DNA from 2 places in the Clostridium aromativorans genome. Region 1 is predicted to be linked to the other one. Evidence: predicted binding sites of a transcription regulator. Region 1 holds the regulator's gene; the other holds the start of a gene.

Evidence for each region. Region 1 encodes HrcA, which represses chaperone genes, less so after heat shock. Its sites were predicted from a motif close to TGTTAGCACTCNNNNNNNNNGAGTGCTAACA; they were not measured.
Region 2: a site for HrcA is predicted at 3,926-3,956, ahead of htpG (molecular chaperone HtpG). Genes of this name have one in related genera too.

The regions. Positions count from the first base shown of each region.
Region 1 is NZ_JAJJPB010000003.1:147,800-155,435, reverse strand. Features, by position in the region: gene dnaK (molecular chaperone DnaK) at 1-1,471, opposite strand, end outside; gene grpE (nucleotide exchange factor GrpE) at 1,540-2,256, opposite strand; gene hrcA (heat-inducible transcriptional repressor HrcA) at 2,337-3,380, opposite strand; gene hemW (radical SAM family heme chaperone HemW) at 3,571-4,704, opposite strand; gene lepA (translation elongation factor 4) at 4,853-6,661, opposite strand; gene LN736_RS04910 (hypothetical protein) at 6,754-7,077, opposite strand; gene gpr (GPR endopeptidase) at 7,225-7,636, opposite strand, start outside.
Region 2 is NZ_JAJJPB010000011.1:69,291-76,926, forward strand. Features, by position in the region: SAM riboswitch class I at 1-78, opposite strand, end outside; gene LN736_RS10035 (MerR family transcriptional regulator) at 310-1,473, shown strand; gene LN736_RS10040 (alpha/beta-type small acid-soluble spore protein) at 1,537-1,716, shown strand; gene LN736_RS10045 (helix-turn-helix domain-containing protein) at 1,813-2,043, opposite strand; gene LN736_RS10050 (aspartyl-phosphate phosphatase Spo0E family protein) at 2,200-2,337, shown strand; gene LN736_RS18975 (hypothetical protein) at 2,366-2,494, shown strand; gene LN736_RS10055 (S8 family serine peptidase) at 2,588-3,661, shown strand; gene htpG (molecular chaperone HtpG) at 4,071-5,945, shown strand; gene LN736_RS10065 (bile acid:sodium symporter family protein) at 6,555-7,529, shown strand.

The DNA of each region.
Region 1 (7,636 bases):
CTTCCTTTACTGCCTTATCTATTTCACTGTCACTCAAATTAGTGGAAGCTGTAATTGTTATATTTGCCTCTTTTCCAGTTGCCTTGTCTTTAGCCGATACATTAACTATACCATTTGCATCTATATCAAAAGTAACTTCAATCTGAGGAATTCCCCTTGGAGCCGGAGCTATACCTGAAAGAGTAAATCTCCCCAGAGTCTTATTGTCAGCTGCCATCTGTCTTTCACCTTGAACTACGTGGATTTCAACAGAGGTTTGATTATCTGCAGCAGTGGAAAATATCTGGCTTTTTTTAGTTGGTATTGTAGTATTTCTATTGATGAGCGGAGTAGCAACTCCTCCCAAAGTTTCAATCCCAAGAGTAAGTGGTGTTACATCAAGAAGAAGTACATCTTTTACGTCTCCAGTAAGTACCCCTGCCTGAATAGCTGCTCCCACTGCCACACATTCATCAGGATTAACACCTTTTGAAGGTTCTTTACCAGTGAAATTCTTTACTGCTTCTTGAACCGCCGGTATTCTTGTGGAACCTCCCACTAATATAACTTTATTTATATCATTTATTGTAATTCCCGCATCATTTAAAGCTTTTTTCATAGGCTCTATAGTTTTATTTACCAAATCTCCCGTCAGTTCATTGAATTTTGCCCTTGTCAAATTCATGTCTATGTGCTTAGGGCCATTGGCATCTGCCGTAATAAACGGTAAATTTATATTTGTCTGCATGGAAGATGACAATTCAATCTTTGCTTTTTCAGCTGCTTCTTTTAATCTTTGAAGTGCCATTTTATCCTTTCTCAGATCTATTCCATTTTCAGCTTTAAAAGTATCTGCTATATAATCCATTATCTTCTGATCAAAATCATCTCCTCCAAGATGGGTATCTCCATTTGTGGCCTTAACCTCAAATACCCCATCTCCAAGTTCCAATATTGATACATCAAAAGTACCTCCACCTAAATCATATACAAATATCTTTTGATTTGTATTCATCTTATCCATGCCATAAGCAAGAGAAGCAGCCGTAGGCTCATTTATTATTCTTCGAACATTAAGTCCTGCAATCTTTCCTGCGTCTTTAGTAGCCTGTCTTTGGCTGTCATTAAAATATGCAGGCACGGTTATAACTGCTTCTGTTACAGGTTCTCCTAGATAGGCTTCAGCATCAGCCTTTATTTTTTGAAGTATCATAGATGATATTTCCTGAGGTGTATACTTTTTTCCATCTATATCCACCTTATGATCTGTTCCCATTTGCCTTTTTATTGACATTATAGTTCTATCTGGATTTGTTATTGCCTGTCTTTTAGCTACTTGACCTACCAGTCTTTCACCATTTTTCTGGAAGGAAACTACGGATGGAGTAGTTCTGGCACCCTCAGAATTTGCTATAACTACTGGATCTCCACCTTCCATAACTGCAACACAAGAATTTGTTGTTCCTAAATCAATACCTATTATTTTTGACATGTTAACTTACCTCCTAAATTTAACTCAGTTGAAATTGTCCTTATAACATTTCACTCATTTATTTAAACTTAATTTGCTACTTTCACCATACTATATCTTATTATTTTATCTCCTCTCTTATATCCTTTCTGAAATACCTCTACTATACAATTCTTATCATAATTATCATCCTCTATGTGCATAACTGCATTATGCACATTGGGGTCAAACTCTCCTTCTGAAGGAATTTCCTCCACATTTAGCTTTTCCAGTGCAGTATTAAATTGCTTCATTGTCATCTCTACGCCTTTTTTTAATGCATCCAAATTACCCTCTGACTTTGCTGCCCTTTCAAGGTTATCTAATACAGGAAGTATTTCCTTTAATATATCTTTACATGCATCAGAATAGATTCCCTCTTTTTCTTTTGAAGTCCTTTTTCTAAAATTGTCATATTCCGCCATTGTTCTGGAAAGTCTATCTTGAAGAGCTTTAAATTCATTCATAATTTTATTGTTTTCATCCTTTAGTTTAAAATTTTCCTTTTTTAATTCTTCCTGTAACTTCTTCCTTTTCTCCTCTAGTTCATCTACTTCTTCCTCTTTTACTTCTGCTTCATCCTCTGACTTTTTTTCATCGACTTTCTCTTCTTCGTCTATGTTTTCATTATCGGATTCCTGCAATTTTTCATCCAGGTCTATTTTTTCACCTGCTTTGGAATTTTTATCTTTTTCTAGACATTCATCTTCCTTTTCAGCACATTTTTTTTCAACATCCTGTGCATTCATATCCTCATCTTTCAACATTTAGACACTTCCTCCAATCCAACTAACATTTTATTGTTATCTCCAGCAAACGGCTTTCAGATTCATTCAGTATAATATCATCACTTATTTTCATCAGAATAAGCATGACTTAAAATACTATTCATTTCCTTCACCACATTTGCCAATACAGATATAACTTTAGAATAAGGTATTCTTGTAGGTCCTATTACACCAATTTCCCCTATTGGTTTTTCATTTAAACTGTACACTGCAGATATTACACTGCAGTCTTCTGCGCCTTCTATATAATTCTCATTTCCTATTTTTACCGAAATACTCGAGGCACTGTTTAATAAACTGCTTACCTTTTGTTTATTATCCAGCATAGATAAAAATTCTCTTGCCTTCTCTATGTCCTTATACTCTGGATAGTCAAATATATTCATAGCTCCCTGCATATATATTTCCGAATTATCTACATTATTCAATCTATCATACAAGACGCAAATTATTTCATCAACTACATCCTCATACCCTCTTAAATCCGACTTCAATTTGTCTACAATTTCTACACTTATATCATCAGCACATAAATTTTTTAACTGGTCATTCAATGCATTGCTCATCTTAACAAGAGTACCGTCAGAAATAGCCTTCTTAATTTTTATAAGGTTATTTTTTATAATTCCACTGTCAATTATAAGCACTAATAGAATACTGCTGTTAGATTCTATATTTATCAATTGCATATGCTTTATACGACCTTTTTTTGCAAAAGGTGCTCTAACCACAGAAGTAAGCCTCGTTAATTCAGACAAAAGATAAATAGCCTGCTTTATTATCTTATCAACTTCAAATAATGCGTCACTTATAATCTGACTTTTTATTATATATATTTCTTCCGGACTCAAATTGGGTATATGCATCAATTTATCCACATACAACCTATATCCTTTGTTAGAGGGTATCCTTCCTGAAGAACTATGAAGCTGTTCCAAATAACCCATTTCCTCCAAATCTGACATTTCATTTCTTATGGTGGCAGAACTCACTCCCAAGTTATATTTTTTAGCTATGGTTCTGGATCCCACAGGCTCAGCAGTATTTATATAATTATTTACTATTGCCTGAAGTATTTTTATCTTTCTCTCATCCATTTCCATAATATCACCTCTTTATTAGCACTCATTGCTGTTGAGTGCTAATCACTATGATTAAAAAATATCACTCATAATTTTTTTTGTCAACACCACATAAAGTATATTATTTTAACAAATAGAATAGTTTATTACATTTAAAATGAATTTTATGATATTTTCTCATGATTACTCAACATATCTGATACAAACGATATTATGTCAATATAAATTCACACATCACACTATTGGATACTTCTATTCCTCTCTTATTTAAATACATCCTATCTCCATCCACTATTAGTATTCCCTTCTCCACGTATTTATCTATTATACCGCCGTACACTGAATAAATATCCCTATTGAATCTATTTTTAAAATCTCTTATTGAAATTCCATTTATCTTTCTAAGTCCCATAAACATAAACTCTTCCATATCATCATAAATGGAATTTTTATGTTTATCCAGCCTTATAAATTTCCCCTCAATGCCTTCCAAAATATACTCTTCTATATCTGACGTATTTCTGTATCTATATCCATCTACATAGGAATGGGCACTTGAACCGCATCCTATATAAGATTTTAAATTCCAATACACCAGATTGTGCCTGCATTCATTTCCCATTTTGGCAAAATTGGATATTTCATATTGATTGTATCCACTTTTGTAAAGAAACTCCAATGTAAAATAATACATCTGCCTTTCCTCTTCCTCCCGAGGAAGCTTTAGTTCATGGTTTTTATACATGTTGTAAAAAGGAGTTCCTTTTTCCACTATCAGACTGTAACAGGATATATGTTCTGGTGCCATCCCAACCACATTCTCCAGAGATTCCCTCCAGTCCTTTAAAGTCTGCCCTGGAAGCCCAAACATGAGATCCACATTTATATTTGAGAAGCCCAGCTTTCTCGCCATCTCATAACCTTTTAAAAAATCATCTAAAGTATGAATTCTGCCAATTTTTCCAAGTAAAGAATTCTGCCATGCTTGAAGTCCTATACTCAATCTGTTGACCCCTATATTTTTTAAAAACCTTAATTTCTCTTCGGTAAAAGTACCTGGATTTCCCTCCACTGTAAATTCCAAATTGTCTTCCAATTTCAACTTTTTCAGAGCTTTATATATATTATTCCAGCTCTCAAGTGATAAATAGGTAGGTGTTCCACCGCCTATAAATATAGATTTTATAGATCTCTTACCTATAAAATCTATATCTCCAGCCAACGCCTTTGAATAATTCCACATAAATTCTTCTTTTCCACTGTAAGATGAAAAATCACAATAGAGGCATTTTTTCCTGCAAAATGGTATATGTATGTATAAAGCTGCAGGCTCCCCTGTAATCATGTTTCCTTTATCGTACACAAAAACACTCCCCAGTTTATAAATTTTACTTATAAAAAAAGCACATTCAAATATCAAATTCGGTTGATTTTCGTTACAGCCGAAAATCTTCATTAATTGTCAATTGTAAACTGTCAATTGTAAACTGTATTCAGTCTTCTGTTTTAAGTATTGCCATAAAAGCCTCCTGGGGAATTTCCACAGAACCTACCTGCCTCATTCTCTTTTTTCCTTCTTTTTGCTTTTCAAGAAGTTTTTTCTTTCTGGATATATCTCCTCCATAGCATTTCGCAAGCACATCTTTTCTCATGGCCTTGACAGTTTCCCTAGCTATAATTTTCCCACCTACAGCAGCCTGTATTGGTATTTCAAAAAGCTGTCTCGGTATTATTTCCTTAAGCCTTTCAGCTATACTCCTTCCTCTTTCATAAGCCCTTTCTTCAGGCACAATCATGGAAAGGGCATCTACAGCTTCCCCATTTAAAAGAATATCCAATTTTACCAATTCAGCAGCCTTATAGCCCTTTAATTCATAATCAAGAGATGCATAACCTCTTGTTCTAGATTTTAATACATCAAAGAAATTATATATTATTTCATTTAGTGGAATATCATAATTTAAGGATACCCTGGTGGTCTCTATGTACTGCATATCTCTAAAAGTACCTCTTCTGCCCTGGGCAAGTTCCATAACTGATCCTACATATTCCGAAGGAGTTATTATGGAAGCCTTAACTATTGGTTCCTCCATGTACTTTATCTCCGATACTTCAGGCATGTTAGTAGGATTGGTAAGTTCTATTAGAGTACCATCTGTCTTATATACCTTATATATAACAGATGGAGCCGTAGTTATTATGTCTAGGTTAAATTCCCTTTCAACCCTTTCCTGTATGACATCCATATGAAGCAGTCCCAAAAAACCACATCTAAATCCAAATCCCAGAGCTATAGATGTCTCCGGTTCAAAACAAAGTGCTGCATCATTAACCTGAAGTTTCTCCAGTGCTTCCTTCAATTCACTGTATTTTTTTCCATCTACCGGATATATGCCGCTGTATACCATAGAGACTACAGGTCTATATCCTTTAAGAGGTTCTGACGCCTCTCTTCTCGCTTCAGTTACTGTATCTCCAACCCTTGCATCTCTCACATTCTTAATGGAAGCTGTGAAATATCCCACATCTCCAGCCTTCAATTCTGATCTGGGCATGAAATCCGGGACAAATATTCCCGTTTCTGTAACTTCATATACCTTGCCTGTAGCCATGAGCTTTATCTCTTCTCCTGTCTTAATACAACCTTCTTTTACCCTTATATGACAGACCACTCCCTTATAGCTGTCATAATTTGAATCAAATATAAGAGCCCTCAAAGGCGCATTCTCATCTCCCTCTGGAGAAGGTATTTTATTTACTATGGCCTCCAAGACCTCATCTATATTTAACCCTGTCTTTGCAGAAACTAGAGGAGCATCTTCCGCATCTATTCCTATGACATCCTCTATCTCCCCTTTTACTTCATCAGGTCTCGAACTTGGCAAGTCTATTTTATTTATTACCGGAACAATTTCCAGATCGTGATCCATGGCCAAATAGCAATTAGCCAGTGTCTGTGCCTGTATGCCCTGGGTTGCATCAACTACTAAAACAGCTCCCTCACAGGCTGCAAGACTTCTTGAAACCTCATAATTGAAATCTACATGTCCCGGCGTATCTATAAGATTTAAAATATATTCTTCTCCATCAGGCCTCTTATATATAAGCCTCACTGCCTGGGATTTTATAGTTATCCCCCGTTCTCTCTCCAATTCCATATTGTCAAGTACCTGGGAATTCATCTCCCTTTCAGTAAGAGTTCCTGTTTTTTCAATTAACCTGTCTGCAAGGGTGGATTTACCGTGATCTATATGGGCAACTATAGAAAAATTTCTTATATGTCTCTGTCTTTCACTCTGCATACTACTTCCCCCAATATCAATGAAATTTCTCCACAATTCGGACCAACAACTACAGTAAATTATATCATAATCACCCTACAGTTAAAAGCACATTATTTGGTGAACCTATCCTCTATATTTTCAAATGTATTTTGAGTCATATCTATTATATAAGAAGTTCCAGAATATATTTTACTACCTACCACATCTATAATTTTTTTAGATCCGTTTTTAAAATTATCACCTATCCTATTATCTATGCTAAGTGAGTAATTTCCCATATCCACGCTAAAATCAAAAGGTGTCTGAGTGTAATCTATCTTAAAATCTGATTTATCCTTTATAAATTTAGGCAATCCTGCAGTTATAACTGTAAATCCTAAAATAATTATTACACAGCAAATTATCATTACAGTTGCAATAGCTTTCCTATTCATAAAAAAGTCACCCCCAAATAGGAATAAAATTCTCATTATAAAGGATGAGCTTTTTTATGAATTTTATACATTATATTCCAGATTATAATCCTACAGCCAATTACTTTTCACGTAATACTCAAAATTACTATAAAATATCATCTGCTACTAATTCAAGAAAGTATTTATATCGTCTAAGTCCAATGCAGGCTGGAGTGCTATGTTTATAGCATTTGCAATAACCTTTGAAATGGAATCCACTACCAGATCCACATCTTTAGGTGTAACCATGATATTTTCCTTATAAGGCTCAAGAAGTGCCCTTATCATCTGATGCTTTTCATCCTTATCCACGGATTTCAACATCTCATAAAATTTTTCTCCCTTTTTTGTCTGCCTTATCATTTCGTCCAGAACCATATCAATAGTATCATTGGCCATAGTAGCCGCATCCACCACTGTAGGAACTCCTATAGCTATTACAGGCACCCCAAGTGTTTTTTCACTCAATTCCATCCTTCTATTGCCTACCCCAGAACCAGGAGATATTCCCCTATTTCCTATTTGCACTGTATAATTC
Region 2 (7,636 bases), on a different contig from region 1:
TTGACACCGATACATCTAAAAATTGATGCCGGTTGTCGGGTTTCAAAGGGCCAGTCCCTCCACCGCTCTTGATAAGAGAACCTTATTAAGTTATATGAGCTTTATTATACTACAATATGATTGATAATGCAAATAAATATTGAAAATAAGTCAGAACCTTTTAAAATTGAATTTTTTCAAAAAGTATTGACTCTGACTCCGCGTCATAGTGCAATATATATGTAGAGATTATTTATATCAACAAAGATTACAGCCGGCAGAGTATTAGACAATAGTGATAGTTCTAAAATCAGATTTTGAGGTGTGGAAATGAGAACAGTAAAACAGGTTTCAGATTTGACGGGAATAAGTGTGCGCGCACTGCATTACTATGATGAGATAGGATTGTTAAAACCAAGTAAAATTACAGAGGCAGGTTACAGGCTTTATGATGACAGGGCTCTTGAAGCTTTACAGCAGATCTTATTTTTTAAGGAGCTTGAATTACCTTTAAAGGAAGTAAAAAAAATCATGACAGAACCAAGCTTTGATAAAATGGAGGCACTAAAAAATCAGAAAAAACTGCTTGTTTTGAAACGCAATAGATTAAACGAATTAATTGGACTTATAAATAAAACGTTGAAGGGAGAAAGCACGATGAGTTTTAAGGAATTTGATATGACCGAATATTATAATGTGTTAGAAGAATTTAAAACAGAAAATAAGACTAAAGTAATTAGGCAGTGGGGAAGCATAGATAAATTTGATGAATTTATTGAAAAAGTTAAAACTAAGGAAAGTGAAATTGCTAAAGACGCTATAAAGCAGTATGGAAGTATAAAAAAATTCACTGAAGCTTTAAAGAAAAATTTAAATAGTGATGCTTTAACTAAAGCAGAACAGATTGATGAGTTTAAGAAAGATTGTCTTTATGACGGGAATCCTAAATTAAAAGAACTATATAAAAAACTTGTATCTGATTTAAGTAAAGATCCTTCTTCGTGGGAAATTCAACGGATTGCTGAAGAAATAACTAATACAGTTAAAAAGGATTATGAAGTTTTTAAAGCTGATATGGGAGATTATTACTGGCACAGTATGGTGCAAATTTATTTGGTATTTCCTAAATGGATAGAAGAAGTTGATAAGAAATATGGAAGCGGTGCGTCTAAATTTATAGGAAAAGCTTTGAAAATTTATTCTGAAAATAATTTGCCTAAAATAGATACATTATATAAAAAGCTTGTATCTGATTTAAGTAGAGATCCTTTTTCAAGAGAGATTCAACAAATTGTTTTTGAAATAGCAAATGAAACCAGGCAAATAAATGAAGCTTTGAAAGTAGATGAAGGAGAAAATTATTTTGGGTATATGGCAGATTTTTATTTATCAAGTCCTGAATTTATAAAAGCAACAGATAAAAGATATGGAAGCGGTGCATCAAAATTTATAGGAAAAGCCCTAAAATTTTATTCTAAAAACAAGTTGAACTAGGGTAAATTTCTATTATATATTTCATTGAAATGTACAAACTATTGTAGAGGAGATGATAATTTTATGTCCAGAAGAAATAAGATATTGGTTCCCGAAGCTAGAATTGGCATGGAGAGATTAAAAATAGAAGCGGCCAGGGAGCTTGCTGAAAAGAACAGAGATCCTAACGCAGTAAATAATTTTTCAGTAGGTGGTCAGATGGTTAAAAAAATGGTTGAAAAATATGAAAAAAAATTAAAGTAATATCAAAAACCCCGTCCGAAAAGGATGGGATTTTTTAACTCCATTCAATTTATTTATAAATGTGAATTAAGTTAGCCGGAAAACAATTTTAGCTTTTTAGCTGTCTTCCATTGCTTTCTCAATATTTAAAATAAAATCGCTGGCCTTTATATCTAAACTTTTGCAGATTTTAAAAATGATATTTAAAGTAGGATTTCGTTTCTGACACTCTATCATGCTTATATAAGTCCTATCAATATTACATTTATGAGCAAGATCTTCCTGCGATAATCCACATTTTATTCTGCGGTTTTTTAAAGTTACAGCAAGTGCATTTTCTAATGTCACATAAACCACCTCTTGAATTTAATTTTAAAAAAAATGTTGCAAATTATCAGCATACTATAGTCTACAATAGAGGATTTTTATGCTATAATTTAAAAGTGTTTTGAATTATAAACTTTAATTTGTTATTTATAAGAAAGGCGGTTTGAAATTTACGTGATGGATGATAAGGTAAACGATTTAAGAGAGAGATTACATAAATTGATTGAGGAAAGGGCGGATTATAGGGAAATATTAAAGGCAAGCCAAAAATTAGATAAATACATAAATCAAATCATAAAAAGTACAAGCAGTTAATTATATAAAAAGCAGAGATCTGCCTTTTTTGAGGTATAGGCAGACATTAAATGTACTGGATTCAGCGGCAGGAAGCGGACTTATTAAAAATAATGTTAAAATAGTGAAAGGTCTCATCTCAAAAGGATGGGGCTATATTTCAAATATCAAATTTTAATTAAATCTTAATCAGTTCAATAAGTGTTTCTTTAGAAATTAATATTAGAATTTATATATAATAAAAATTAAAAAAATAGGGAGATATTTCTACATGAAGAAAAAGTATAAAATTCTAATCATAGTGTTTATATTGTTTATTATAAGTATGATATCTTTAAATGTGCTGATAAAACCCAATAATGCATTAAATAAAGGTACTGCTGGAATTGCTGTAAAAGTGACACCGGCAGATTGGAAGGTTGGAAAATTAAATAAGCTGCCACAGTTGAGCTCAAATTTTAAAAACAGTAAAGGAATGGACTTGCGTTCAAAGGATTTATCGGAAGCTGATATTGATGGAAGGGAAAAAGAACTTTTAAATTCAAGCTTTGATAGTAATACAAAATGGCCAAAAAATATTACATCAGTTTTTTCACCTGAAAAAATTATGTCATTAGGGAAAAATCCAGGACTTGGCATAAGAACTCTCCATAGTTTAGGAGTGAATGGGAAAAATGTTGGTATTGCAATAATAGATCAGCGTCTTCTTGTAAATCATGCTGAATATAAAGATAATGTCAAATCTTATGAAGAGCTCCACTGCGGACGTGAAACTTCAATGCATGGAGCTGCAGTAGCTTCAATAGCTGTTGGTAAAAAAACGGGTATCGCTCCAAAATCTGATTTATATTATATAGGACAAGATCCTGTGGATATATGCCAAAAATCAAAAGTCAATTTTAATTACATTGCTCATGCCATAAACAGAATAATAGAACTCAATAAAAAGTTACCTCAAGGTAAAAAGATAAGGGCTATTTCCATTTCAATAGGATGGAGTCCTAGAGATGTGGGGTACAGTGAAGTGATAAAAGCAGTGGACAGAGCCAGAGAAGAAAATATATTTGTAGTTTCATCATCACTTAAAGATACTTATGGATTTAAATTTAACGGGCTTGGAAGAAACCCTCTGTCTGATCCCGATACCTCTTCATCCTATACTCCGGGCTTATTCTGGCAGAAGGAGTATTATGAAGGAAAATATAACTTGAATAATACACTGCTTATTCCCATGGATTCAAGATGTACAGCAAGTCCAACAGGATATAGGGTATGTTTTCTACCGAGAAGGTGGCTGGAGTTGGTCAATTCCTTATATAGCAGGTGTTTATGCTCTTTCCTGTGAAGTCAAACCAAGTATAACTCCCGATGAATTTTGGAAGACGGCATTAAGAACTGGAACTACTGTTGAATTTAGAAGAAATAGTAAATTACATAGTTTAGGTAAGATAATTAATCCTGTAAAATTAATTCAAAGTTTAAAAAATAATTCATGAGAATTTTCTTTGTTATAGTTCTGATAATTTACAGCTTAAATATTATGACAAATGAATTCAGCAGATAAATTTGAGAAAATATATTGACAAAGAAGAAATTATTGCTAAAATAAAATTAGCACTCAAGTAATATAAGTGCTAACAAAAAAATATTCAGGTGACCATGAATCCGGGAATCACTTGACTGTATGATAATTGTGACAGAGGTGTCGTGCCCTGCCATTAGTATATTATATATAATTGAAAGGAAATGATAAAATGGCTGTAAAAGAATTTAAGGCAGAGTCGAAAAGACTGCTTAATTTAATGGTTAACTCAATATACACAAATAAAGAAATATTTTTGAGAGAACTTATATCAAATGCCAGCGATGCAATTGACAAAAGTTATTATCGATCACTTGTTGATGAAAATGTTAATTTCAACAAAGATGACTTCTATATCAGAATTGCTGCAGATAAGGATAAGAAAACACTTACAATTACAGACACGGGTATAGGCATGACAGAAAAGGAGCTTGAAGATAATCTTGGGACTATTGCAGAAAGCGGCTCTCTTGCGTTTAAGAATGAAAATGACATAAAAGATGGAGTAGATATTATAGGTCAATTTGGAGTTGGCTTTTATTCCGCATTTATGGTGTCTGACAAAGTAACTGTAAAAAGTCGTTCTGCTGATTCGGATAAGGCCTATAAGTGGGAATCAGAGGGGGCTGAGGGATATAGTATTGAGCCCTGTGAAAAGGAAACTACAGGTACCGAAATTATCTTAAAAATTAAAGAAAATACTGAAGATGAAAAATATGATGAGTTTTTGGATGAATACAAAATAAAATTGCTGGTTAAGAAATATTCTGATTTCATAAAATATCCAATCAAGATGATGGTAAAAAAGAGCAGGCCTAAAAAAGATAATGAAAAAGAATATGAGGATTATTTTGAAGATGAAACTTTAAACAGCATGGTACCTATCTGGAGAAAAAATAAAAATGAATTAAAGCCTGAGGATTATGATCAATTTTATATGGATAAGCATTTTGGATATGATAAACCTCTCAGGGTAATACATTCAAGTGTAGAAGGTGTGGTCAGCTACAAGACACTGCTCTTTATCCCGGCCAGAGCACCTTATGATTTCTATACAAAGGAATTTGAAAAGGGGCTGGAGTTATATTCAAATGGCGTTTTGATAATGGAAAAATGTGCTGATCTTCTTCCGGATTATTTTAGCTTTGTCCAGGGTCTTGTGGATTCAGCAGATCTTTCCCTTAATATTTCAAGAGAACTTCTGCAGCATGACAGGCAGCTTAAATTCATTGCAAAAAAGATAAAAGATAAAATAAAGAGCGAACTTCTTTTGATGCTTAAAAACAATCGTGAAAAATATATTGAATTTTACAATAGTTTTGGAAAACAGCTTAAGTATGGAGTTTATTCTGATTTCGGGGCCAACAAGGAAGTACTGCAGGATCTGTTGTTGTTTTATTCTTCTACAGAGAAAAAACTTGTAACTCTTGACGAATATGTTTCGCGAATGAAAGAGGATCAGAAATATATATATTATGCAGCAGGTGAGAATGTAGAAAAAATCGAAAAATTGCCTCAAACTGAATTGGTTAAAGACAAAAATTTTGAAATATTGTATTTTACCGACGATGTAGATGAATTTGCCATTAAGATGCTTATGAAATATAAGGAAAAGGAGTTTAAATCTGTTTCCAGTAAGGATCTAGGTTTTGATTCTGATGATAGAGAAAGTAAAAAGGAAACTGAGGAAAACAAAGAGCTATTTGATTTCATGAAGGAAGTATTGAAAGATAAGGTAAAAGAAGTAAGGGCTTCAAATAGACTTAAGACTCATCCTGTGTGTTTGGCAAATGAAGGGGAAGTATCCATTGAAATGGAAAAAGTACTTAAAATGATGCCAAACAATCAAAATATTAAAGCCGATAAAATTCTTGAAATCAACACAAACCATCAGATGTTCAAGGCCATCAAGAAAGCGTTTCAAGAGGATAAGGATAAATTAAAGGTATACTCCAATCTGCTGTACAATCAAGCGCTTTTAATTGAGGGACTTCCCGTGGAAGATCCAGTGCAATTTGCAAATGATGTGTGTACTTTGATTAAATAATTGATGTTCTACTTTCCTTTTGAGGAAGAAGAATACGGCAAGTAAGAGACATAGTATTTCTGTGTCTCTTTTTTGCTTTGAATATTGAAATAACAGCTAATTGTTTCACGAGTATGAGAATTAGAAAACTGTTAGAATAATCAAATTGCAACAGTGAATATAACAAATAATCTCACATTTTTAAATTAATCTAACAGAATGTTTTAATGGATAATATAAGTAAAAGCTTTATCTGTGCATTTTAAAAGAATTGCTATAAAAAATAATCAGTTGGTATGATTATTGCTGAATAAAATAATTATAATGGTTAAATGTTTTTATCTGATATGAAAACATTTAATTAGTATACTTAGCCATAGTAGTAAATTTACTACTTTATATATAAATAAATAGCATTTTTTACTACTAAAGGTCAATAAAGTTTCTCTAGAGGAATTATATTGGTATTTCATATTGATTTGTACCTGGCATCGAGTAAATGATATATATGTAAAATTTCTGAAAACGGTTTATGCAATTGCAAATTATATTTTGAGTTTTAAGTTTTCAAAACAGATGATATGCAATTTTTAAAATTTTACTAAAAACACTGAAAAGGAGAGTAAAAAAATGATAAAAAAGATTTGCAAATTGATTACAGGGTATTTTCCAGTGTGGGTAGTTATTGGCTCGGTTTTAGCTTTCTTATTTCCAACGCATGTTAAGCCTTTAAGTGCTTATACTGCTTGGTATTTGGGAACCGTAATGCTTTGTATGGGGCTTACTATGACGACTAATGATTTTAAATTGGTATTTTCCCGCCCCCTTGATGTACTATGGGGTGTTGTGCCGCGTTTTTTAATTATGCCTTTCGTCGCATTTGCTATATCGAAGATTTTGCACTTGCCAGCTCCTATAGCTGCTGGACTTATTTTGGTTGGATGCTGTCCTAGTGCTGTTGCTTCAAACGTTATGACATTCTTGTCCAAAGGTGATGAGGCACTTTCAATTACAGTTTCAAGTGTAAATACTGTTTTGGCGCCTGTACTTACACCGGCACTTTTCTTATTTCTCGCAGGATCGATGGTCAAGGTAAATACAGCATCGATGCTTTTAAGTATATTAAAAAGTGTAGTCATTCCGGTTTGTTTGGGAGTATTAATTCGCAGGATTGCAGATAAACCAGTACAAAAGGTTGTGGAATATGTGCCGGTTATATCGACAATTGCTCTTATGTTTATCATAACTACAGGCATTGCAGTAAATGCAGAGAATTTGGCTAAGATAGCATTTATAGCATTTTTGGCGGTAGCACTTCACAATGCAACCGGATTATTCCTGGGATATAATGCTGCTCGTAGATTGGGCAAACTCAGCAAACGTAAATCCAAGGCAATTGCTTTTGAAATAGGTATGGAAAATTCAGGACTTGCAGTTACACTGGCTTTAATGAATCTAGATCCTCTATGTGCTATTCCTGGTGCCATTTTTAGTGCTTGGCACAACGTTACAGGATCTGCGTTGGCATCCTACTGGGCTAAGAGAGCAGATAAGGATGATGCTTTAGATTCTAAAAAAATCAAGAGTGAGAATGGTACGGCTTAAGAAAATGTGTGTTATATTAAAAGAAATATTGGTATTTTGCGAAATTATATAAGAATTTATGCAGGTGATGTAATTTAAATTGAAATTTATTCTTGTAAGGAGGTTTA